DNA from 3 places in the Rhodoferax sp. MLSD5-FHT05B10 genome. Region 3 is predicted to be linked to each of the others. Evidence: predicted binding sites of a transcription regulator. Region 3 holds the regulator's gene; each other region holds the start of a gene.
The links. Region 3 encodes sigma-54, which starts transcription at its own class of promoters, with help from an activator protein. Its sites were predicted from a motif close to TGGCANGNAANCTGCTTT; they were not measured.
Positions count from the first base shown of each region.

Region 1 (3,274 bases), on a different contig from region 3:
ATACTGCGGTGACGCCTACTAGCAAAAGCGTCAACGGTAATCCAACACCTACCGCTAAATCCAGAACAATATTGTGCGCATAGGTGAAGGCCTCGCTCTCCGTGTAGGCGCCCAAGACCGCGTTATGTGCGGTGGACACTTCGCGCAATCCCCAACCAAACCAGGGGCGCATTGATACCGCCTGCCAGAGCTGGGGCCAAACTACAAAACGGGTTCCAGCGCTGGTATTTACTTGCGCCACCTTAGCTTCAGCCCACCCACTGTCCTGGATGAAGTTGAAACACACAGGCCAAAATACGAAACAACACACAAAAAAAACAAGCCAGAAAATTATGGCACGAGCAGACAGGAAAAAACCTACTCTGCGACGCTTCACCATCCACCATAGCGCCATTAATAGCAACCCCAAAGCGCCGGTGCGCGACTCCGTTATAGCCAAACCCAGTACCAATATCGCGACTGTAGGCAACGCCGTAGCCACTCGCATACGTCGAGATTCAAATAGATAGATGACACTGGCAAGAGAGAACAATACCAATGTGGCCAGCTGATTGGGTTGGCTCAGATTACCTCCGGGTCGACGCAACAGGTACGGACGGGCAACCCAACTCACCGAATCCCAAATGTCTAAAGCTTGCACCAGCGCCACAATGACCGAAAGCAGCCCACCCAACACGAGCAACACGGCTAATTGCTCACTAAACTGAGCGGTCGACGTGGGTTCTTGTGCTTTTTCAACCGCAAACGAGTAGCCTATGGTCAACGCAAGTACGCACAGCCACAAATAAAAGAACAGTATTACCGCATCGCCTTTGAACTCGATATCTCCGGTCATGGTCTGTATTGCAACGACCACACACAGCAAGCCTATGGGCCACCCCATCCTTGGAATGAGAACTGGACGGCGACCATCACCGCAGTAATTTTTAATTAGCAGCGTGCCCGACAGCATCAGCACTGCGGCAAACGCCAGTGTTTCGCTATGCCAGCTTAACCAAGGCGGGAAATGCAACGGCAATAACCAGCCCGCACCAAGTAAAGTCAGGCTTGCAAAAACGGACAATGCATAAAAGAAACGCCCGTTTCCGGGCGTTTCTTTTGCTGCGTGTATCCCTTTCATAAGGGAGATACAACATTCGCAACCATCACGGCTGGAAAGCTCCTGCCACGGTACTAGGGGTCGTTGCAGCAACAGGGTCGCGGCACGATCCGGGCAGGTACTTAGGATCGATCGTGCCAGGTCCGCAGAGCCATTGAGTAACTTGGCCATTTACGAGCACAGGGGCCAAAAGCACGGTTTTCTGGTCGATCTTTAGGTTGCCCGTACCTTGCGCGGTAACTTGGATGGCGCCCGCTTGATTGGTGGAGACCAACTGAACGTACTTCGTAGAACCGGTGCCCGAAACCTCACAGCCCCAAGCGCCTGCAGCGGGCACGGATGCCGCATTATTGCTCTGGTAGGATTCAGTAACGCTGGTACGGCAGGCGGAAGCAGCCAAAACCACTTCAGACATCTTCGCGCGGAGCGTGTAGTCTTGGTACGCAGGCAATGCCACCGCAGCCAAAATGCCGATGATCGCCACGACGATCATCAATTCGATCAGGGTAAAACCCTTTTGCATAGAACGCTTCATTTGAAACTCCTTGGTTAAAAAACTAGACCCCAATAATCAGCAGGTTCCGTGCCAGCGTCTTCTCATCCAAAAAACAACGAAAAGAGCACCTAACCGGCCATTTCCTGACATGCGCTGGCAAGTTCACTGCCTTTTTTTGACATAAGAGCTTCTGCACGACATTTTTGTCACATCTCTCGTCACTTGATACACACCGACCGAACCATCTTCAAATCGGTCAACCCCATCATGACCTTCTCCATGCCGTCCATCTTCAGGGTCCGCATGCCCCCTTCAACGGCCGTGGCAAAGAGCTCGGCAACCCGGGCGCGTTCCTGGATGAGCTTCTTGACACTGTCATCGGCAACCAGCAATTCATGCAAACCGACCCGGCCTTTGTAGCCGGTCTTGTTGCATTTATCGCAGCCTACCGCTTTGTACAGCTTGATGTGCCCGTCTTCACCGTAGGTTTCCAACCAGCTGTCCAGCAATTTCTTGCTTTCGCCGGCATAGTCTTCCTTCCAGGCTTTCGAGTGGCGCAATTCCTCGGCATATTCCGCCACAAACAAGCGGAGCTCCTCCGCGTCGGGCACATAGGCAACCTTGCAATCGCACAATTTCTTGGCCAACCGCTGCGCCAGAATCCCCAACAACGCGTCCGCAAAGTTGAATGGGTCCATGCCCATGTCCATCAAACGGGTGATGGACTCAGGTGCGGAGTTGGTGTGCAGCGTGGAAAACACCAGGTGGCCCGTCAGTGACGCTTCCACGCCCATGGACACGGTCTCTTTGTCGCGCGACTCCCCCACCATGATGATGTCGGGGTCCGCACGCAGGAAGGCACGCATGATGAGGGCAAAGTCGATCCCCGCCTTGCGGTTGATCTGCACCTGCCGCAGGCCCTTTTGGGTAATTTCAACCGGATCTTCTGCCGTCCAGATCTTGGTATCCGGCGTATTCAGGAACTTGAGAATGGAATGCAACGTGGTCGTCTTGCCCGAGCCGGTGGGGCCGCAGACGTAAAACAGGCCATAGGGTTTGCTGACCGTAGCTTCCAGCCGGGTCTTGTTGCTGGGCGTCAGGCCCAGCTTTTCCAGCGGAATGGGCTCCCCGGCAGCCAGAATCCGCATGACCACGTCTTCCACTCCGCCAGCCGACGGAATGGTCGCCACCCGCAGTTCGATGTCCAGCGGCCCGTACTTCTTGAACTTAATCTTGCCGTCCTGCGGCTTGCGGCGTTCTGAAATATCCAGGTCGCACATGATCTTGAGTCGCGTGACCATGGCTTGCCGGAAATGCGCCGGCACTTCCACGTAGGGAACCAGACTGCCATCGATGCGAAACCGGATACCCGTCTTGAACTTGCCCGGCATAGGCTCGATGTGGATGTCCGATACCTTCTGGTTGTAGGCATCGATGATGACCTTGTTGACGAACTTCACCAGTTCGTTGTCGGCGGCAGCAGACTCCAACGAGTCGTCATTGGTGCCATCATCAATGGGGCCCCCATCCATGTCGGCCAGCAACTGGTCAATGGTGCTGGTATCGGCCGCCGTACCAAACAACTGCGCCAGTGTCTCCTGGAATTCGGTTTGTGTGGTGACCCGGTACGCGAACTTGCTGATGCGGGGAAACACCTGCGGCACCACCCGCGAACCGCG
Region 1 is NZ_JBXAFT010000006.1:278,985-282,258, reverse strand. Features, by position in the region: gene AC1Q5W_RS12005 (PglL family O-oligosaccharyltransferase) at 1-1,120, opposite strand, end outside; gene AC1Q5W_RS12000 (pilin) at 1,146-1,634, opposite strand; gene AC1Q5W_RS11995 (GspE/PulE family protein) at 1,814-3,274, opposite strand, start outside.
Region 1: the regulator sigma-54 is predicted to act here: its motif matches at 1,671-1,688, upstream of AC1Q5W_RS12000 (pilin).

Region 2 (3,274 bases), on a different contig from region 3:
GCAGGGCAGGCAGCGCCACGCCGGTGGTGGCAATGGCCTGCCACTGGGCACCGGACTCCACCAGCAGTACCGACGCATCGCTGTCTGCCAGGATGTAGGCGATGCTGGCCGGGTTGTCCAGCGCGTGCAGCGGAACCGGGACACAGGCCAGGGCAAGCGCAGCCTGGTCGATGCAGACGGCGTCCAGCCCGTTGGGCAGCAGGGTTGCGATGCGGGCGCCGCGCGGCAGTGCCAGCCGGTCCAGCGCTGCGGCATAACGGGCCACCCGCTCGCCGGTGGCTTGCCAGGAGAGGGGGCGCCACTGGCGGGCGGTCCCGTCGTATTGCAGGTAGGCGGCTGCCTGGGGCGTTTGTGCCACGCGCCAGGCAAAGAGTTCTGCCAGTGTGCGAACCTGGTCCAGGGTCTGTGGCAGAGGGGAAAGCGGTAAAGAGTCCATAACGGGGCGCGATTCTGTTAGCTCGGAGAGGGGGCATATTGTCCCTCTTCCGCGCGCCCCATCAGCGGGCCGCGTCTTACCAGTTGGCTTCGCGCTCCGGCGAGGCGCTGATCTTGTGGATGGACAGGTCCGCGCCGTCGTATTCCTCTTCCTGGCTCAGGCGCAGGCCGGTGAGGCGTTTGAGCGTTCCGTACACCACGAATCCCCCCAGCGCCGCCCAGGCCACGCCCATGCCGGTGCCGATGAGTTGGGCGCCCAACGACACGCCGCCCAAACCGCCCAGCGCCTTGCTGCCGAAAATGCCGGCGGCCACACCGCCCAGGGTGCCGCACAGACCGTGCAGGGGCCACACGCCCAGCACGTCGTCGATCTTCCACTTGTTCTGCGTCAGCGTGAACATCACTACAAAAATGCTGCCCGCGGCCGCGCCCACCACCAAGGCACCCAGCGGGTGCATCAGGTCGGAGCCGGCACATACGGCCACCAGCCCGGCCAGCGGGCCGTTGTGCACAAAGCCGGGGTCGTTCTTGCCCGCCACCAGCGCCGCCAGCGTGCCGCCCACCATGGCCATCAGCGAGTTCACGGCTACCAGGCCCGAGATCTTGTCCAGGGTCTGCGCGCTCATGACGTTGAAGCCGAACCAGCCAACCGTCAAGATCCATGCACCTAGAGCCAGAAACGGGATGCTTGACGGCGGATGCGCGGAGATGGCTCCGTCTTTGCGGTAGCGGTTGCTGCGCGCACCAAGCAGGATGACGGCCGGCAGGGCGATCCAGCCGCCCACGGCGTGCACCACCACGGAGCCGGCAAAGTCGTGGAATTCCTCGCCGGTCAGTGCCTTGATCCAGGCCTGCACGCCAAAATGCTGGTTCCAGACAATGCCTTCATAAAAGGGGTACACAAAGCCGACGATGACGGCAGTAGCCATCAGTTGAGGCCAGAAACGGGCCCGTTCGGCAATTCCGCCGGAAATGATGGCGGGAATGGCGGCTGCAAAGGTGAGCAGGAAGAAGAACTTGACCAGTTCGTAGCCATTTTTCGCTGCCAAGACCTCGGCGCCCACGAAAAAGTGGGTTCCATACGCCACGCCGTAGCCGACGGCGAAGTACACCACGGTGGAGACGGAGAAATCCACCAGGATCTTCACCAGGGCGTTGACCTGGTTCTTGCGCCGTACGGTCCCCAGTTCCAAAAATGCAAAGCCGGCGTGCATGGCCAGCACCATGATGCCGCCAAGAAGAATGAACAAGGCATCTGCGCCCTGTTTGAGTGCTTCCATATAACCCTCTGTGTGTGAAACGCTGCGAAATGGTGCGTGTCGGGTGAAGTTTTAGCACCCGCACCAAAAATAAGCAATAAATGCGCCAGATGAGGGCGGAGCGAATGATGGGGCCCGAAACCGTGCACCCGGTACAATGGCGGCTGTCATTGGGGAGTAGCCGCCCTTCTTAGGTGAGAGGGGCTTGCGTCAACAGACTTGTCTTGCCAGCATGTGGCAGACATGGCGCAAGCGATGTCCATCCTGTGGACTTTGGCGAGACCTTTGGCTGCACGCCCCGTGTCAGGCCGGAGGTGTCGTGCAGTCATGGGTTCTTATCCGGCCGGAGACCACCATGGAAGCTTTCCTCGTTTCAACTGGCATCGTTGCCCTCGCGGAGATGGGTGACAAAACCCAGCTGCTCGCGCTCATTCTCGCCGCCCGTTTCCGCAAACCCTGGCCCATCGTGCTGGGCATCTTTGTCGCTACGGTGATCAACCACACGATTGCCGGCGCCATCGGCGCCTGGCTCACCAGCGTCGTCGGCCCGGACATGTTGCGCTGGGTGCTCGGCGGCTCCTTCATTGCCATGGCGGCATGGATGCTGGTCCCCGACACGGTGGACGACGAGGAAACGTCGGACGCACCGCGCTTTGGCGTGTTTGGCACCACCGTGGTGGCATTCTTTCTGGCGGAAATGGGTGACAAGACCCAGATTGCCACCGTCATGCTGGCGGCGCAGTACCACGCCTGGATCTGGGTGGTGGCCGGCACCACGACGGGCATGATGCTGGCCGATGCGCCGGTGGTCTGGCTGGGCGACAAAATCACCAAATTGGTGCCCATTCGCGTGGTCCACGTGGTCTCGGCGGCCATATTTGCCGTGCTGGGGGTGGTGGCGCTGTGGCCCCAGTCCTGACCGGCCCCACGCCTGCCGTGGCCATCGGATGGCCGGGCGCCCTGGCGGCCCGGTCCGTTGCTATACTTCCCCCAGCGCCAATTTGCTCCAGCTTGCGGGCGCTTAATAAATACAGCTAAAGACGGACCGATACCTGCACCCGGCCTCGTTTTTTGCGACGCCGGGTTTTTTATTGGGATTTGAGTTGGATATGACACTGATCGCGACGCCACAGTCACAGCATTTCTCGGAGGCCCTGCCGCTGCAAAGCGGCGCCGCGCTGCGCGACTACGCCCTGAGCTTTGAGACCTACGGCACCCTCAACGCCGAGCGCAGCAACGCCGTGCTGATCTGCCACGCGCTCAACGCCTCGCACCACGTGGCGGGCGTGTACGCCGGCCAGGACAAATCCGAAGGCTGGTGGGACAACATGATCGGCCCTGGCAAGCCGGTGGACACCAACCGCTTCTTCGTCATTGGCGTCAACAACCTGGGCTCCTGCTTCGGCTCCACCGGGCCGATGCACCCCAACCCGGACGCTGCCGATGGCCGCGTGTACGGTGCCGACTTTCCGGTGGTGACCGTGGAAGACTGGGTCAACGCCCAGGCCCGGCTGCTCGACACGCTGGGCATCCAGACACTGGCCGCCGTGATGGGAGGATCGCTGGGCGGCATGCAGGCC
Region 2 is NZ_JBXAFT010000006.1:193,914-197,187, forward strand. Features, by position in the region: gene AC1Q5W_RS11610 (AMP-dependent synthetase/ligase) at 1-436, opposite strand, end outside; gene AC1Q5W_RS11615 (ammonium transporter) at 513-1,715, opposite strand; yybP-ykoY riboswitch at 1,855-2,049, shown strand; gene AC1Q5W_RS11620 (TMEM165/GDT1 family protein) at 2,050-2,613, shown strand; gene metX (homoserine O-succinyltransferase MetX) at 2,804-3,274, shown strand, end outside.
Region 2: the regulator sigma-54 is predicted to act here: its motif matches at 1,786-1,803, upstream of AC1Q5W_RS11615 (ammonium transporter).

Region 3 (3,274 bases):
CGGAGATCGAGCTGCGCCTGACGGCGCTGCTGCAGGACCTGCGCGTGGAACACCTGCGCGAGTCGCCCTCGTTGGCGCTCTCCGGTGGCGAGCGCCGCCGCGTGGAGATTGCCCGTGCCCTGGCGACCCGTCCGCGGTTCATCCTGCTCGACGAGCCGTTTGCCGGCATCGACCCGATTGCCGTGATCGAGATCCAGCGCATCATCAACTTCCTCAAGAGCCGCGGCATTGGCGTGCTCATCACCGACCACAACGTGCGCGAAACGCTGGGCATCTGCGACCACGCCTACATCATCAGTGACGGCACCGTGCTGGCGCAGGGGACTCCGTCCGAGATCGTGGACAACGCCGATGTACGCCGCGTGTACCTCGGTGAACATTTCCGGATGTAGCCATGGTGCCCCCACGCTTGTTACTTCGTGTACTGCGCTGCCCCCCGCGGGGGCCAAGTCCGCTTGGGGCGGCCCGGCGCGGACTTGCCGTGCCCTGGCCATGAAACAGGGGCTGTCCCTTCGCGTCTCCCAACACCTGGCGCTCACGCCGCAGCTGCAGCAGTCCATCCGCCTGCTGCAGCTCTCCACCCTGGAGTTGAGCCAGGAGGTGGAGCAGATGCTGGACGAAAACCCCTTCCTGGAGCGTGCGCAGGAGAGCGCCGAGCGCGAGGACTTCGGCCTGGAGCAGGCCGATACGCCGGTCAGTGCGGGCGACCGCGAGTCGGAGTCTGCTCCTGATTTTGTAGCAAACTACGCAGATTCCACGGTCGCTGTCAGCCAGAATAATGACGAAACCACGCCCCTATCGGCCGATGAGGGGCCGAGCTGGGACGGTGACGGCACTACCGAGATGCAGCCCGATGACGGCGAATGGGGCACCGACGCCAAGGCGCGCGCCAACAACCTGGGCGATGGCGACGAGGCGGACGCCACCGAGCTGGCGCGTTCGCGCGAGTCGCTGCAATCCCACCTGCACCGCCAGGCGCTGAGCCTGCGCCTGAGCGAGGCCGACGCGGGCGCCCTGCGTTTCCTGATCGAGTCCCTGAACGACGACGGCTACCTGGAGGAGTCGCTGCAGGATCTGGCGCACGGCCTGGCCGGCGACGACGTCGAGCAGGCCGACGACCTGGTGCACCACTTCACCGTGGCGCTGGGTCTGCTGCACAGCCTGGAGCCGGCCGGCGTGGGCGCCCGGGACCTGGGCGAGTGCCTGCGCCTGCAGCTGCGCGCCCGGCTGGATGCGACGCAAGCCAGTGGGCAGCCGCAGGAGCGCCAGGCGGTGCTGGCCCTGGCCCTGCGCATCTGCGCCCAGCCCATGGAACTGCTGGCCCGGCGCGACGTCAAGACCCTGGTGCAACGCTGCGGCGGCACCGACGCCCAGACGCGTGAGGCCATTGCCCTGATTGCCCGGCTGGAACCCAAGCCGGGGCGGCGCTTTGTGGACGTGGAACGCAACATCGTGGTGCCCGACGTGCTGGTGGTGCCGGTTGGCAAGACCGGCGCGGGCCTGACGCCCCAATTCCGCGTCCTGCTCAACCCCGACGTCATGCCCAAGCTGCGGGTGCACGACATCTATGCCAGCGTGCTGCGCAACCACCGTGGCGGCAGCGACGCGGCCAGTTATGCCGGCCTGCAGCAACGCCTGCAGGAGGCCCGCTGGTTCATCAAGAACATCCAGCAGCGCTTTGACACCATCCTGCGCGTGAGCACCGCCATCGTCGAACGGCAGAAGAGCTTCTTCACCCACGGCGAGCTGGCCATGCGCCCGCTGGTGTTGCGCGAGATTGCCGATGAGCTGGGCCTGCACGAGTCCACCATCAGCCGCGTCACCACGGCCAAGTACATGGCCACGCCGTTTGGCACCTTCGAGCTCAAGTACTTCTTCGGCTCCGGGCTGGGCACCGAATCCGGCGGCAACGCCTCCAGCACGGCGGTGCGCGCCCTCATCAAGCAGTTCATCAGCGCCGAGAGCCCCAAGAAACCGCTGTCGGACAACCAGATCTCCGACATGCTCAAGGAGCAGGGCATTGAATGCGCCCGGCGCACGGTGGCCAAATACCGCGAGGGGCTCAAGATCGCGCCCGCATCGCTCAGAAAGGCTCTTCAATGAACCAACTCCAGATTTTTCTCCCCTGCGCCGCCGGCGTGGAAGACCTGCTGGCCCACGAGGTGCACCACCTCACCGGCCTGATGGGCCAGGACCTGCTGACCCGCCGCGGCGGCGTCATGGCGCGGGCCTCGTGGCGCGACGCCATGCGCCTGAACCTGCACAGCCGCCTGGCGCAGCGCGTGCTGGTGCAGCTGAGCTACACCGAGTACCGCAACGAGCAGGACCTGTACCGCGCCGCCGCCGACGTGGCGTGGGAGATCTGGTTCACGCCCAAGCAGAGCATCAAGGTAGAAGTCACCGCCCAGCACAGTCCGCTGACCAGCCTGAACTTTGCCGCGCTCAAGATCAAGGACGCGGTGTGTGACCGTTTCCGCGACAAGGCCCACGGTGTGCGCCCCGATGTGAACACCCAGTGGCCCGACGTGCGCATCTACGCCCACCTGACCACCGACACCTGCTCGCTGTACATCGACACCTCGGGCGAGCCGCTGTTCAAGCGTGGCTGGCGCGAGGACAAGGGCGACGCCCCGCTGAAGGAAACCCTGGCTGCCGCCATGATCGCCGCCAGCGGCTGGGCCGATGGCGACGACGACCTGTTGCCCCTGTACGACCCCTGCTGCGGCAGCGGCACCATTGCCATCGAGGCCGCGCAGGTGGCCTGCAACATCGCGCCCGGCAGCCTGCGCCACTTTGCCTTCGAGAAGTATCTGCCGTTCCAGGCACATGTCTGGTCTGCTATCAAAAAAGAAGCTGCTGACGCAGTGGTGAAGCCGGCAGCAGGCCAAAAAGCCCTGATTTACGGCAGTGACGTGTCGCACCGCATGGTGGACTTCGCCCAGCGCAACGCCGAGCGCGCCGGCGTGGCCGACGTGGTGGAGTTCCGCGGCGGCGACGCCCTGCAGCGCATGCCGCCCACGGATGTGCCCGGCGTGCTGCTGCTCAACCCGCCCTATGGCGAGCGCATTGCCGTGGGCGGCATCAGCGGTGCCGCAGCGACACGCTCCGGCGCGGCGCGGCGCAGCCCACAGGGTAGTGACGCGCCGCCGGATTTCGAGGCCCAGTTTGGCGCCCGCGAGCAGGCGGTGACCGAAGACGGGGGCGAGTTTTTCAGCCAGCTGGCGACGCACTGGAAAAAGAACTTTTCCGGCTGGACGGGCTGGATTCTCACGCC
Region 3 is NZ_JBXAFT010000004.1:195,566-198,839, reverse strand. Features, by position in the region: gene lptB (LPS export ABC transporter ATP-binding protein) at 1-392, shown strand, start outside; gene rpoN (RNA polymerase factor sigma-54) at 493-2,103, shown strand; gene AC1Q5W_RS08160 (THUMP domain-containing class I SAM-dependent RNA methyltransferase) at 2,100-3,274, shown strand, end outside.